Regions from separate parts of the Streptomyces ficellus genome, predicted to be linked through region 2. Evidence: riboswitches for the same ligand, from Rfam matches in the RefSeq annotation. Region 2 holds a riboswitch; the other holds the start of a gene.
What was found. A riboswitch is a leader RNA that binds a small molecule or an ion and turns the genes downstream of it on or off. The one in region 2 is predicted to bind glycine.
Positions count from the first base shown of each region.

Region 1 (5,749 bases), 4.2 Mb from region 2:
TGCTGGCCGGGGAAGACCGCGGAGTTGATCTTCTTGGCGAGGTCGGCCGTGCACATGATCACGCCACCGCGCGGGCCGCCCAGCGTCTTGTGGGTCGTGGTGGTGACCACGTGGGCGTGCGGCACCGGGTTGGGGTGCAGACCGGCGGCGACCAGGCCCGCGAAGTGGGCCATGTCGACCATCAGGTACGCGCCGACCTCGTCCGCGATCCGGCGGAAGGCGGCGAAGTCCAGCCGGCGCGGGTAGGCGGACCAGCCGGCGACGATCAGCTTCGGCCTGGACTCCTTGGCGAGGCGCTCGACCTCGGCCATGTCGACCTGGCCCGTCGCGTCGTCGACGTGGTAGGCGACGACGTTGTAGAGCTTGCCGGAGAAGTTGATCTTCATGCCGTGGGTCAGGTGACCGCCGTGGGCCAGGTTCAGGCCCATGATCGTTTCGCCCGGCTTGAGCAGCGCGAACATCGCGGCGGCGTTGGCCTGGGCGCCCGAGTGCGGCTGGACGTTGGCGTGCTCGGCCCCGAAGAGCTCCTTGATGCGGTCGATGGCGATCTGCTCGACCACGTCGACGTGCTCGCAGCCGCCGTAGTAGCGGCGGCCGGGGTAGCCCTCGGCGTACTTGTTGGTCAGGACGGAGCCCTGCGCCTCCATGACCGCGACCGGGGCGAAGTTCTCCGAGGCGATCATCTCGAGGGTGGACTGCTGACGGTGGAGCTCGGCGTCGACGGCGGCGGCGACGTCCGGGTCCAGCTCGTGGAGAGGGGTGTTCAGAAGCGACATCGGAGAGGGTCCTTAGCTGCCGGAGAACGCGGTGTACTCGTCGGCGGAGAGCAGGTCCTTCGGCTCCTCCGCGACACGAACCTTGAAGAGCCAGCCGCCCTCGAACGGGGCGGTGTTCACCAGCGACGGGTCGTCGACGACGTCCTGGTTGGCCTCGACGACCTCGCCGGTCACCGGGGAGTACAGGTCGCTGACCGACTTGGTCGACTCCAGCTCACCACAGGTCTCACCCGCGGTCACCGTGTCACCGACCTCGGGGAGCTGCACGTACACGACGTCGCCGAGGGCGTTCGCCGCGTGCTCCGTGATGCCGACCGCCGACACGCCGTCCTCGGCGGCCGACAGCCACTCGTGCTCCTTGCTGTAGCGAAGCTGCTGGGGGTTGCTCATGACGCAAATTCTCCTGTACGCGGGGGAGTGCTGGTGCACGGGGTGGACGGGGTGGACGGACGGGTGGTGCGGGCGGTCACTTCTGGCGCTTGTAGAAGGGAAGCGCAACGACCTCGTACGGCTCATGAGTACCGCGGATGTCGACGCCGACCCCCTCGGTGCCCGGCGCGGCGTGCGCGGCGTCCACGTACGCCATGGCGATCGGCCGGCCCAGGGTCGGCGACGGGGCGCCCGAGGTGACCTCGCCGATCACCTTGCCGTCCGCGACCACGGACATCCCGGCGCGCGGCACCCGGCGGCCCTCGGCGATCAGGCCCACCAGCTTGCGCGGCGGGGCGATCTGCGCCCGCTCGGCGGCGGCCGTGAGGGCCTCCCGGCCGGTGAAGTCGCCCTCCTTCTCGAACTTGACCACCCGGCCCAGCCCCGCGTCGAACGGGGTCAGGGCCGTCGTCAGCTCGTGCCCGTACAGCGGCATGCCCGCCTCCAGGCGCAGCGTGTCGCGGCAGGACAGCCCGCACGGGATCAGGCCCACCGGGGCGCCCGCCTCCAGCAGCGCCCGCCACAGCTGCTCGGCGTGCCGCGGCTCCACGAACAGCTCGAAGCCGTCCTCGCCCGTGTAACCCGTACGGGCGATCAGCGCGGGGACGCCCGCGACCGTGCCGGGCAGACCGGCGTAGTACTTCAGCCCGTCCAGGTCGGCGTCGGTCAGCGACTTCAGGATGCCGGGCGACTCCGGGCCCTGGACGGCGAGCAGCGCGTACGCGTCGCGGTCGTCGCGCACGACGGTGTCGAAACCGCCGGCGCGGGCGGTGAGGGCGTCCAGCACGATCTGCGCGTTGGAGGCGTTGGCGACGACCATGTACTCGGTCTCGCCGAGCCGGTACACGATCAGGTCGTCGAGGATGCCGCCGTCCTCCTGGCAGATCATCGTGTAGCGGGCGCGGCCGACGCCGACGCTGCCGATGTTGCCGACGAGCGCGAAGTTCAGGAAGTCCGCTGCCTGCGGCCCTGTGACGGTGATCTCACCCATGTGGGAGAGGTCGAAGAGTCCGGCCTTCGTACGGACGGCGTTGTGCTCGTCGCGCTCGCTCCCGTACCGCAGCGGCATGTCCCAGCCCGCGAAGTCGGTCATGGTCGCGCCCAGCGCACGATGCACGGCATCGAGGGCGGTCAGGCGGGGGGCAGTGCTCATGGATGTGGCTCCCAGGTCCCAGGGCGGGCATGGCTCGAAGACGATCCTCCCCATCTGTCATCGGAACCTGAGAGGTTCACCGTGACCTCGGCGTACGCCGTACGCGCGGTCCTCGGCTTGCACCTTGGGTGGAGCCGCCGGGGCGGCCCGCTTTTCAGATCTGCCTCATCCACGCGGTACGGGGCCTGAGAGATTCAAGGGAGGAACTTGCTCCTTCGGCGCCCGGGCGGACCCGGAACTCTCCCGCGCGGATTCAAGCGGCCGGTATGCGGTTGTGGCGCACGAATGTGCGTCGGCGCGCACATCATTGCACGCGGTGTCCCCTCGGCAAATCGCTTGTGACTTATTACCCTTTCTTTACACTTCTTGGGCAAGGGTCGGGTCAACCGACCCAGGGATCCGGCAGGGGTTCTAGCAGGGGGAGTAGCGATGACGTTGCAGCACAGCGGGGCGTACGCGACCACCACGGGAGTGCCCGCACAGCCCGGTCTGCCCGCGCGCGGCCGGGCGGCCGCGACGCCCGCCCTGCCGGTCGTGCGCGACCTGCGGGACCGGGACGGGCGCTGCCCCCGGGCGCTGACCTTCGCGCCCGGCGACCTGGTGGTCGTCTCGGGCCTGCCCGGCAGCGGCAAGTCCACCCTGATCGCCCGGACGGCCCAGGGCCTCGGCATCGACTCGCAGGACGCCCGGGAGCGCTGGGAGCGCCGCGTGCCCGGCCTCCTGCCGTACGCGGTCTACCGCCCCCTCGTCCGGCTCGCCCACTACGGGGGCCTGTGGCGCACGCTGCGCTCCGGGCGGAGCGTCGTCGTCCACGACTGCGGCACCCAGGCCTGGGTGCGGCGCTGGCTCGCCCGGGAGGCCGCCCGGCGGGGCCGCGCCCTGCACCTGGTCCTGCTGGACGTCACCCCCGGCACCGCCCGGGAGGGCCAGCGCGAGCGGGGCCGCGGCGTGTCCGGGTACGCCTTCGGACGGCACCGCCGCGCGGTGGGGCGCCTGGTGCGGGACGCGCAGCGGGGCGTCGTGCCGCGCGGGTGCGCGTCAGCGGTCCTGCTGGACCGGCCCGCCGCGTCCGCGCTCACCCGGATCGCGTTCCCCTGATCCGCCGCCCCGCGGCCCCGCGTTAGGGTGCTGCGGGCAGCGACAGGCACACGCGGGGAAGGACCAGGAGCACCAGTGGACACTGCATGGCCGGGCAACGAGCTCGAAGAGGTGCTCGCCGCCTCGCTCGGCAACCCCGCGGCCGGCGGCCGCCTCGTCGAGGTCCTGGGCCGCAGCCACGTCTGGGTGCCCCTGCCGAACGGCGGCGCACCCGACAGCCGCGACCTGGACCTGCCCACCCTGGACCTCGACGGGCAGGTCTACGTGCCGGTCTTCAGCTCCGAGGCCCAGTTCGTCGCCTGCGCCGGCGCCCACATGCCCTACGCGGTCGCCCCGGCCGTCGAGTTCGCCCGCGGCCTGCCGCCCCAGGTCGGCATCGCCGTGAACCCCGGCGGCGCCGTCGGCGCCCCACTGCCCCCGCTCGTGGTCGCCGAGCTCTGCCGCGCCGGACGCACCCCGCTCGACGGCCCGGCCAGCGGCGGCCGGGTGCGGCTGTTCGAGCCGGACTGGCAGGAGGACCCGGTCGGCCTGCTGTCCGCCGCCTCCGCCGAGTTCGACGCCACCGGCACGGTGCTGACCGCGCGCCGCTGCCTCGCGAGCGTCGAGGGCGACAGCCCGTCCCTCTTCATCGGCGTGCAGCTCTCCTCCTGGGAGGGCGCCGAGCGCAACGTACCCATGGACGCCCTCGGCCGGGCGCTGGGGCGGGCCCAGGCGGCGGTGCCGTGGCCGGTCAACCTGGTGCTGCTCGACGTCGCACAGGACCCGGTGGCCGACTGGATGCTGGAGAAGGTGCGGCCCTTCTACCGGCGCGGGCACGCATAAGCTGGTCGGGTGGACGGAAGAGGGGCGGGACCCAGGGTGAGCGCGTCAGGCACCGCGGCGGCCGGAGCGGCGGCCGGACAGGTCGAGCACATGCTGAGCCAGGTGACGCCCGGGCGCCACGACACCTACGAGGCACTCCTGCACGCCCTCGCCGAGGGCCGGCTGTGGATGCTCCTCTGGCACGGCCGGGCCGGCTCGCCCGACGCCCAGTACGGCAACATGGAGGTCGACGGCCTCGGGTACGCCCCCTGCGTCACCTCCGCCCAGGAGCTCGCCGTCTCCGGCTGGAACCGCGCCCACGAGGTCGTCGCCGGCCGTGACATCGCCCGCGCCCTCTACCCCGACCACTGGGGCGTCTGGCTCAACCCGCACGCCCCGGGCGGCGGGGTCGGCATCCCGTGGCCCGACCTGCGCCGGATCGCCACCGGCCTCGACCGGATGCCCGCGGGCCCGCTGAAGCTGTCCGAACCGGGCATCCAGCTCCCGCAGTTCTACGCCCTGCTCACCCAGAACGCCCACCGCACGCCCGCCGTCCGCGCGCTGCGCCGCGCCTGGGTCCAGCCCGCCCTCGGCACCCCGTACCTCGCCATCGGGCTGGACCTGTACGACACCGGCCAGGGCTCCGTCGACGCGGTGCGCGCCATGATGCAGCAGTCCATCGCCGCCGTCCCCGACGGCCTGCCCGTCTCCACGGTCGCGATGTCCGACGAGCACGACCCGGTGGCCATGTGGCTCCGGGCGAACGCCCGCCCCTTCTACGACCGCGAGGCGCACCTCACCGCGCCCGTCGTGCCCGGTACGGGGTACGGCTACCCGCCCCGCGGCTGACCTCCCCGCCTGTCCGTTTTCGCCTGTCCGTTTCGCTTCCATAGCGGCCGAGTTGGTCCGCTGAGCCGCCCGTCGCGTCCGTATAGCGGAAGCACACGACCCGCATCACGGTTGCGCAAACATTCGTGATGGGGTCTGGCGGGTGATCGTGAACCCATTGAAGACTCCCCCCAACCAGGGGTGGTCGCACATGCGTGCAGCGCAATGTCACACATGCGTCCGGCGTATCCGCGTACTCCCCTGAACGGGCCGCGCCGCAGATCCGGGCGGTCCGTCGAGCACTGCCGGCGACCGTCGGCACGGGCGAGCACGAGGGACGATGACCGCACCCATTGAGACCACCGGATCACAGGCCGAGGCGGCGCCGGAGGCCGTACTGGCAGGCGTCAAGTCCAAGCAGATCGAGGGCCGTTCGCTCGGCCAGATCGCCTGGACCCGCTTCAAGCGGGACAAGCTGGCCGTGACCGGCGGAGTGATCGTCGTCCTGCTCATCCTGATCGCCCTGCTGTCCCGGCCGCTCCAGTCCCTGCTGGGCCTGGACCCGAACGCCTTCCAGCAGGACCTGGTCGATCCCAACACCTCGCTGCCCAAGGGCGGGTTCGGCGGGATGAGCCTGGACCACCCGCTGGGCGTGGACCCGAAG
Region 1 is NZ_CP034279.1:2,106,493-2,112,241, reverse strand. Features, by position in the region: gene glyA (serine hydroxymethyltransferase) at 1-776, opposite strand, end outside; gene gcvH (glycine cleavage system protein GcvH) at 789-1,166, opposite strand; gene gcvT (glycine cleavage system aminomethyltransferase GcvT) at 1,243-2,358, opposite strand; glycine riboswitch at 2,523-2,614, opposite strand; gene EIZ62_RS09045 (AAA family ATPase) at 2,788-3,456, shown strand; gene EIZ62_RS09040 (enhanced serine sensitivity protein SseB) at 3,532-4,278, shown strand; gene EIZ62_RS09035 (enhanced serine sensitivity protein SseB C-terminal domain-containing protein) at 4,315-5,106, shown strand; gene EIZ62_RS09030 (ABC transporter permease) at 5,426-5,749, shown strand, end outside.
Region 1: linked by a shared signal. The riboswitch ahead of gcvT (glycine cleavage system aminomethyltransferase GcvT) and the one ahead of gcvP (aminomethyl-transferring glycine dehydrogenase) in region 2 are both predicted to bind glycine.

Region 2 (5,749 bases):
GCCTGCCCTGCGCAGCGTTCTCGCGGCGCTCGGCTCCCCCGCCGTCCGCGAGGCACACACGCCCGCTCTCCGGTCCGTCCAGGGACCGCTGAGCCCCGAACTCCCGCTGCCCGTCCACGTCCTGGACGTGCGCGACCCGATCGTTCCGTCCGCCGGAGCACCGCGTACCCGACTGGCCGGCTGGCGGTTCCTGATCCGCGGCGGCGACCGCCCGGTCGCCGCCGCGGACACCATCCTCACGCCCGACGGCTGGGCGTTCTCGCACTTCTTCGAGGGTCCCTACCTCGCCTCCACGGAGCGTGCCCTGCGCCAGGCCGAGGCCATGGCGTCCGGCCACCAGCCGCGCCTGCTCTCCGTACCCGATCTGTACATGCTGACCCTCTGGCTGCACGGCGACCCCGAGGCCGATCCGGCCGAGGGCTCCCCCGCCCCCGCCGACCTGCTGATCCCGCTGGCCCCGGCCCCGCCCGGGATCGCCGCGCACCTGCCGTGCCGGGTCGCCGATCTGCTGCCGGTGCTGACGCTGCGTCTGGTGCCGCCGCCGCTGCTGGAGTCAACGGCGTGATGACTTCCCCGGTCCGTTCGGACTAGCCCGGTGCGGCCATGACGAACCACCCGAAGGGACAGTGTGGTTGGGCTGAACCATCCGGGCGGGTGACACGTCATTAAGCAGTAGGAAGCGCTGCCGCGAAATCCCTGCGGATTGACGCCGGTGGGGCAACACTGGGAACGGACCGACCGACAAACGGGGGGCGGCCATGAACACCGCATCGAGCCGCAGGACACACACCACACCGCAGCGAAAGAACCGACCCATGTGCCAGCACCAGCCAGCCTGTCCGACCGCCGACTCCGCCGACAGGGAGGCGGCCCACCTGGTGGCTCACCACCCGGAACAGGGCTGGAGCCTGCTGTGCAACGGCGTCCTGCTCTTCGAGGACACCGGTGAACTGCTGCCGGACGGCCAGATCATCGCGCCGCACCGGCCGCTGAGCGCCTCGAAGGTCGTCACGGCCGCCTGAGGCACCACCGCACGCACGTGCACCACGCACCAAGCACCGCGCACACCGCACGGCGAAGGGCCGGTACGGGATTCCGATCCCGTACCGGCCCTTCGCCGTGTCCGTCAGGCGCCCCGCTCATCAGGCGCCCTGTCCGTCAGGCGTCGTACTCGTCCAGCGGCGGGCAGGAGCACACCAGGTTCCGGTCGCCGAACGCGCCGTCGATCCGGCGCACCGGCGGCCAGTACTTGTCGGAGGCGACGACCCCGGCCGGGAACACCGCATCCTCCCGGCTGTACGCGTGCGTCCACTCGCCGCCCAGCGCGGCCGCCGTGTGCGGGGCGTTGCGCAGCGGGTTGTCGTCCGCGGGCCACTCGCCCGACGCGACCTTCTCGATCTCACCGCGGATCGCGATCATCGTGTCGCAGAACCGGTCGAGCTCGGTCAGGTCCTCGCTCTCGGTCGGCTCGATCATCAGGGTGCCGGCCACCGGGAACGACATGGTCGGGGCGTGGAAGCCGTAGTCGATCAGACGCTTGGCGATGTCGTCGACGCTGACGCCGGTCGCCTTGGAGATCGGGCGCAGGTCCACGATGCACTCGTGGGCGACGAGCCCGGCCGGGCCGGTGTAGAGCACCGGGTAGTGCGGCTCCAGGCGCTTGGCGATGTAGTTGGCCGCGAGGACGGCGACCTGCGTGGCGCGCTTGAGGCCCTCGCCGCCCATGAGCCGGACGTACGCCCAGGAGATCGGCAGGATGCCGGCCGAGCCCCACGGGGCGGCCGAGATCGGGCCGACCCCGGTGTCCGGGCCCGCGCTCGGCTGGAGCGGGTGGTTGGGCAGGTAGGGGGCGAGGTGCTCGCGCACGCCGACCGGGCCGACGCCGGGGCCACCGCCGCCGTGCGGGATGCAGAACGTCTTGTGCAGGTTCAGGTGCGAGACGTCGCCGCCGAACTCGCCGGGCTTCGCCAGGCCGACCAGCGCGTTGAGGTTGGCGCCGTCGACGTACACCTGGCCGCCGGCCTCGTGGACCTGGGCGCAGATGTCCGCGACGTGCTCCTCGAACACGCCGTGCGTGGACGGGTAGGTGATCATCAGGACGGACAGCTGGTCGCGGTACTGCTCGATCTTGGCGCGCAGGTCCTCGACGTCGATCTCGCCGTCGTCGGCGGTCTTGACGACCACGACCTTCATCCCGGCCATCACGGCGCTGGCGGCGTTGGTGCCGTGCGCGGAGGACGGGATCAGGCAGATGGTGCGCTGCGTGTCGCCGTTGGCGCGGTGGTACGCGCGGACGGCGAGCAGGCCGGCCAGCTCGCCCTGCGAACCCGCGTTGGGCTGGATGGAGACCTTGTCGTAGCCGGTGACCTCGGCGAGGCGCTCCTCCAGCTCACGGATCAGGGTCAGATAGCCCTGGGCCTGGTCGACCGGCGCGAAGGGGTGGATCTGGCCGAACTCGGGCCAGGTCACCGGCTCCATCTCGGTGGTCGCGTTCAGCTTCATGGTGCAGGAGCCGAGCGGGATCATGCCGCGGTCGAGCGCGTAGTCCCGGTCGGCGAGCCTGCGCAGGTAGCGCAGCATCGCCGTCTCGGAGCGGTGGGCGTGGAAGACGGGGTGGGTGAGGTACGCGTCGGAGCGCAGGCTCGCCTCGGGCAGCACCTCGCCCGCGGCGGCGTCCAGCGCCTCGATGTCGCCCCGCACGCCGAACGCGTCCCACACGGCCACGATCTGGGCGCGGGCGGTGGTCTCGTCGCAGGCGGCGGAGACGTGGTCGGCGTCGACGAGACGGAGGTTGACCCCGTTCTCGCGGGCGGCGGCGACGGCCTCGGCGGCCCGGCCGGGTACGCGGACGGTGACGGTGTCGAAGAAGGTGTCGTGGACGACGTCCACGCCGCCCGCGCGGAGCCCGTCGGCGAGCACGACGGCGTAGCGGTGGACGCGCTGGGCGATCTGCTGGAGTCCGTCGGGGCCGTGGTAGACGGCGTACATGCCGGCCATGACGGCGAGCAGCACCTGTGCGGTGCAGATGTTGCTGGTGGCCTTCTCCCGGCGGATGTGCTGCTCACGCGTCTGGAGCGCCAGGCGGTACGCCTTGTTGCCGTCGGCGTCGACGGAGACGCCGACGAGCCGGCCCGGAAGGCTGCGGGCGAACGTGTCGCGGACGGCCATGTAGCCGGCGTGCGGACCGCCGAAGCCCATGGGGACGCCGAAGCGCTGGGTGGTGCCGACCGCGATGTCGGCGCCCAGCTCGCCCGGCGAGGTGAGGAGGGTCAGCGCCAGCAGGTCGGCGGAGACGGTCACGATGGCGCCCAGCTCGTGGGCCTGGTCGATGACCGGCTTGATGTCGCGTACGGCACCGGAGGCACCGGGGTACTGGAGCAGCACACCGAAGACGCCGCGCTCGGCGATCTCGGCGGGGATGCCGTCGCTCAGGTCGGCGACGACGACCTCGACACCGGTCGGCTCGGCGCGGGTCTCGATGACGGCGATGGTCTGGGGCAGGGCGTCGGCGTCGATCAGGAAGACGCCCTTCTTGACCTTGCCGACGCGGCGGGCCAGCGACATGGCCTCGGCGGCGGCGGTGCCCTCGTCCAGCAGCGAGGCGCCGGAGGTCGGCAGCCCGGTGAGGTCGGCGACCATGGTCTGGAAGTTGAGCAGCGCCTCCAGGCGGCCCTGCGAGATCTCCGGCTGGTACGGCGTGTACGCGGTGTACCAGGCGGGGTTCTCCATGACGTTGCGCAGGATGACCGGCGGCGTGAACGTGCCGTGGTAGCCGAGGCCGATCATCGGGGCCAGCACCTGGTTGCGGTCGGCGAGGGAGCGCAGTTCGGCGAGGACCTCGGCCTCGGTGCGCGCGCCGGGCAGCCCGAGGGCCTCGGCGCTCTTGATCACATCCGGCACCGCGGCAGCCGTGAGCTCGTCGAGCGAACCGTAGCCGACCTGCGCCAGCATCTTGGCGCGGGCCTCCTCGTCGGGCCCGATGTGCCGCTGCTCGAACGGGATGCCCTGTTCGAGTACGGAGAGCGGAATGCGGTTGGCGGTCATGGCGGGGGCCTCCTGGTCGATACGACCTGCGAGGGGCACCACGGCGCGGGTGCCCGGACGGCCTCCCCCTCTGTCATCTCAACCTGAGAGCTTCACCGGACCTCCCCGAGGGGCGGGCCGGCTTTCACCGTCGGTGAGAGCGGATGCCGTCCGACGCCCGCCCTGCTTTCCAGAGTGACCTCGTCCGTGCGGTACCGGGTGCCTGAGAGATTCCGGGGAGGATTTGCTCCTTCGGCGCCTCCGAAAGGTTTCTCCGGAGGACTCTCCCGCACGGGGTCAGCGGCCATTTGCCAGCCTACCAGCGAGGTCCCCGCCCCATCCCTCGAGTGGCCGACGTCACCGATGTGCACTTTCGTAGTGTTGACAGAGCGGTTGCGACCAGTTGGAGGGACCGTGCAGACCGACATCGATCCGCGCAGCCTGATCGGCCGCAAAGCCTTCGACCGCAACGGCCACAAGATCGGCACCATCGACGAGGTGTACCTGGACGACGCGACCGGCGTCCCGGAGTGGGCCGCGGTGCGCACGGGCCTCTTCAGCCGCGACGCCTTCGTCCCGCTGGAGCCCAGCGACCTCGCGGACGACGGCCTCCACGTCCCGTACGAACGGGCCCTGATCAAGGACGCCCCCGACTTCGGGGTCGGCCGCCACCTGTCCCCCGAGCAGGAGCTCCAGCTCTACCACCACTACGGGCTCGCGCTCCCCCCGCCTCCCTCCTCGGACCGTGACTTCGGCAGGCTCGCCGGCCAGGAGGACTGACCCGGCACGAGGGGCAGCGGGTCGGACGGCTCCAGGTCCGGATCACCGGCCCTGAACGTCCGCACCCGCCCGGGCTGCGACGACCCGGGCTCCTCGAACCGGACGGTGACCCGCCCCAGGCCGCTGCCCTGCACCCACCCCGGCCCGTACTCCGCGTGCCGCACGTCCTGGCCGGCCATCCACGTCCGCGCTTCCCCGTCACCCGCGACGGCACTCGGCTCCTGCGCGCCGCCGGTTCCTACCGCGGCACCGGCCACGCGGCCCCCCTCAGCCGCGTCCACCGCGTCCCCCGCAACCGCCTCCGGCCCCACCGGCGCGCCCGCCCCACCCGGACCCGCCCCTGCCGGGTCGGCCCCGGCGGCCACTCCTGCCGGCGCACCCCGCTCCGCCTCGGCCTGCTCCGCCTCCGCCCGCTCCGCGGCGGCCTGGGCGAACAGGTCCTCCTGCGTGAAGTCCGCGAGCCCCGTGACGCCCACACCCAGCAGGCGGACGCCACCGGTGGTGTCCACCGACTCCAGCAGCCGTGCCGCCGCCTCCCGCACCACCACCGGGTCGTCCGTCGGACCGCGCAGGGTCTCGGACCGGGTCAGCGTCGAGAAGTCGTACCTCCGCACCTTGAGCACCACCGTCCGCCCCGAGCGCCCCGCTGCGCGCAAGCGCCGCACGCACCGCTCGGCCAGCCGCTCCACCTCCGTGCGCACCCGCACCCGGTCGTGCAGGTCGACGTCGAAGGTGTCCTCCACCGACACGGACTTGGCGTCCCGCTCGGCCACCACCGGCCGGTCGTCGTACCCGAGCGCCATCCGGTACAGCGACTCCCCGTGCGCCTTGCCCAGCAGCCGTACCAGCTCGTCCTCGCCCGCCGCCGCCAGGTCCGCCACCGTCGTCATGCCGGCCCGCCGCAGATGCTCTCCGGTGGCGGGCCCCACACCCGGCAGGATGCGCA
Region 2 is NZ_CP034279.1:6,266,331-6,272,079, reverse strand. Features, by position in the region: gene EIZ62_RS28140 (hypothetical protein) at 1-565, shown strand, start outside; gene EIZ62_RS28135 (DUF5999 family protein) at 816-1,022, shown strand; gene gcvP (aminomethyl-transferring glycine dehydrogenase) at 1,159-4,044, opposite strand; glycine riboswitch at 4,224-4,323, opposite strand; gene EIZ62_RS28125 (PRC-barrel domain-containing protein) at 4,438-4,803, shown strand; gene EIZ62_RS28120 (DNA polymerase IV) at 4,731-5,749, opposite strand, start outside.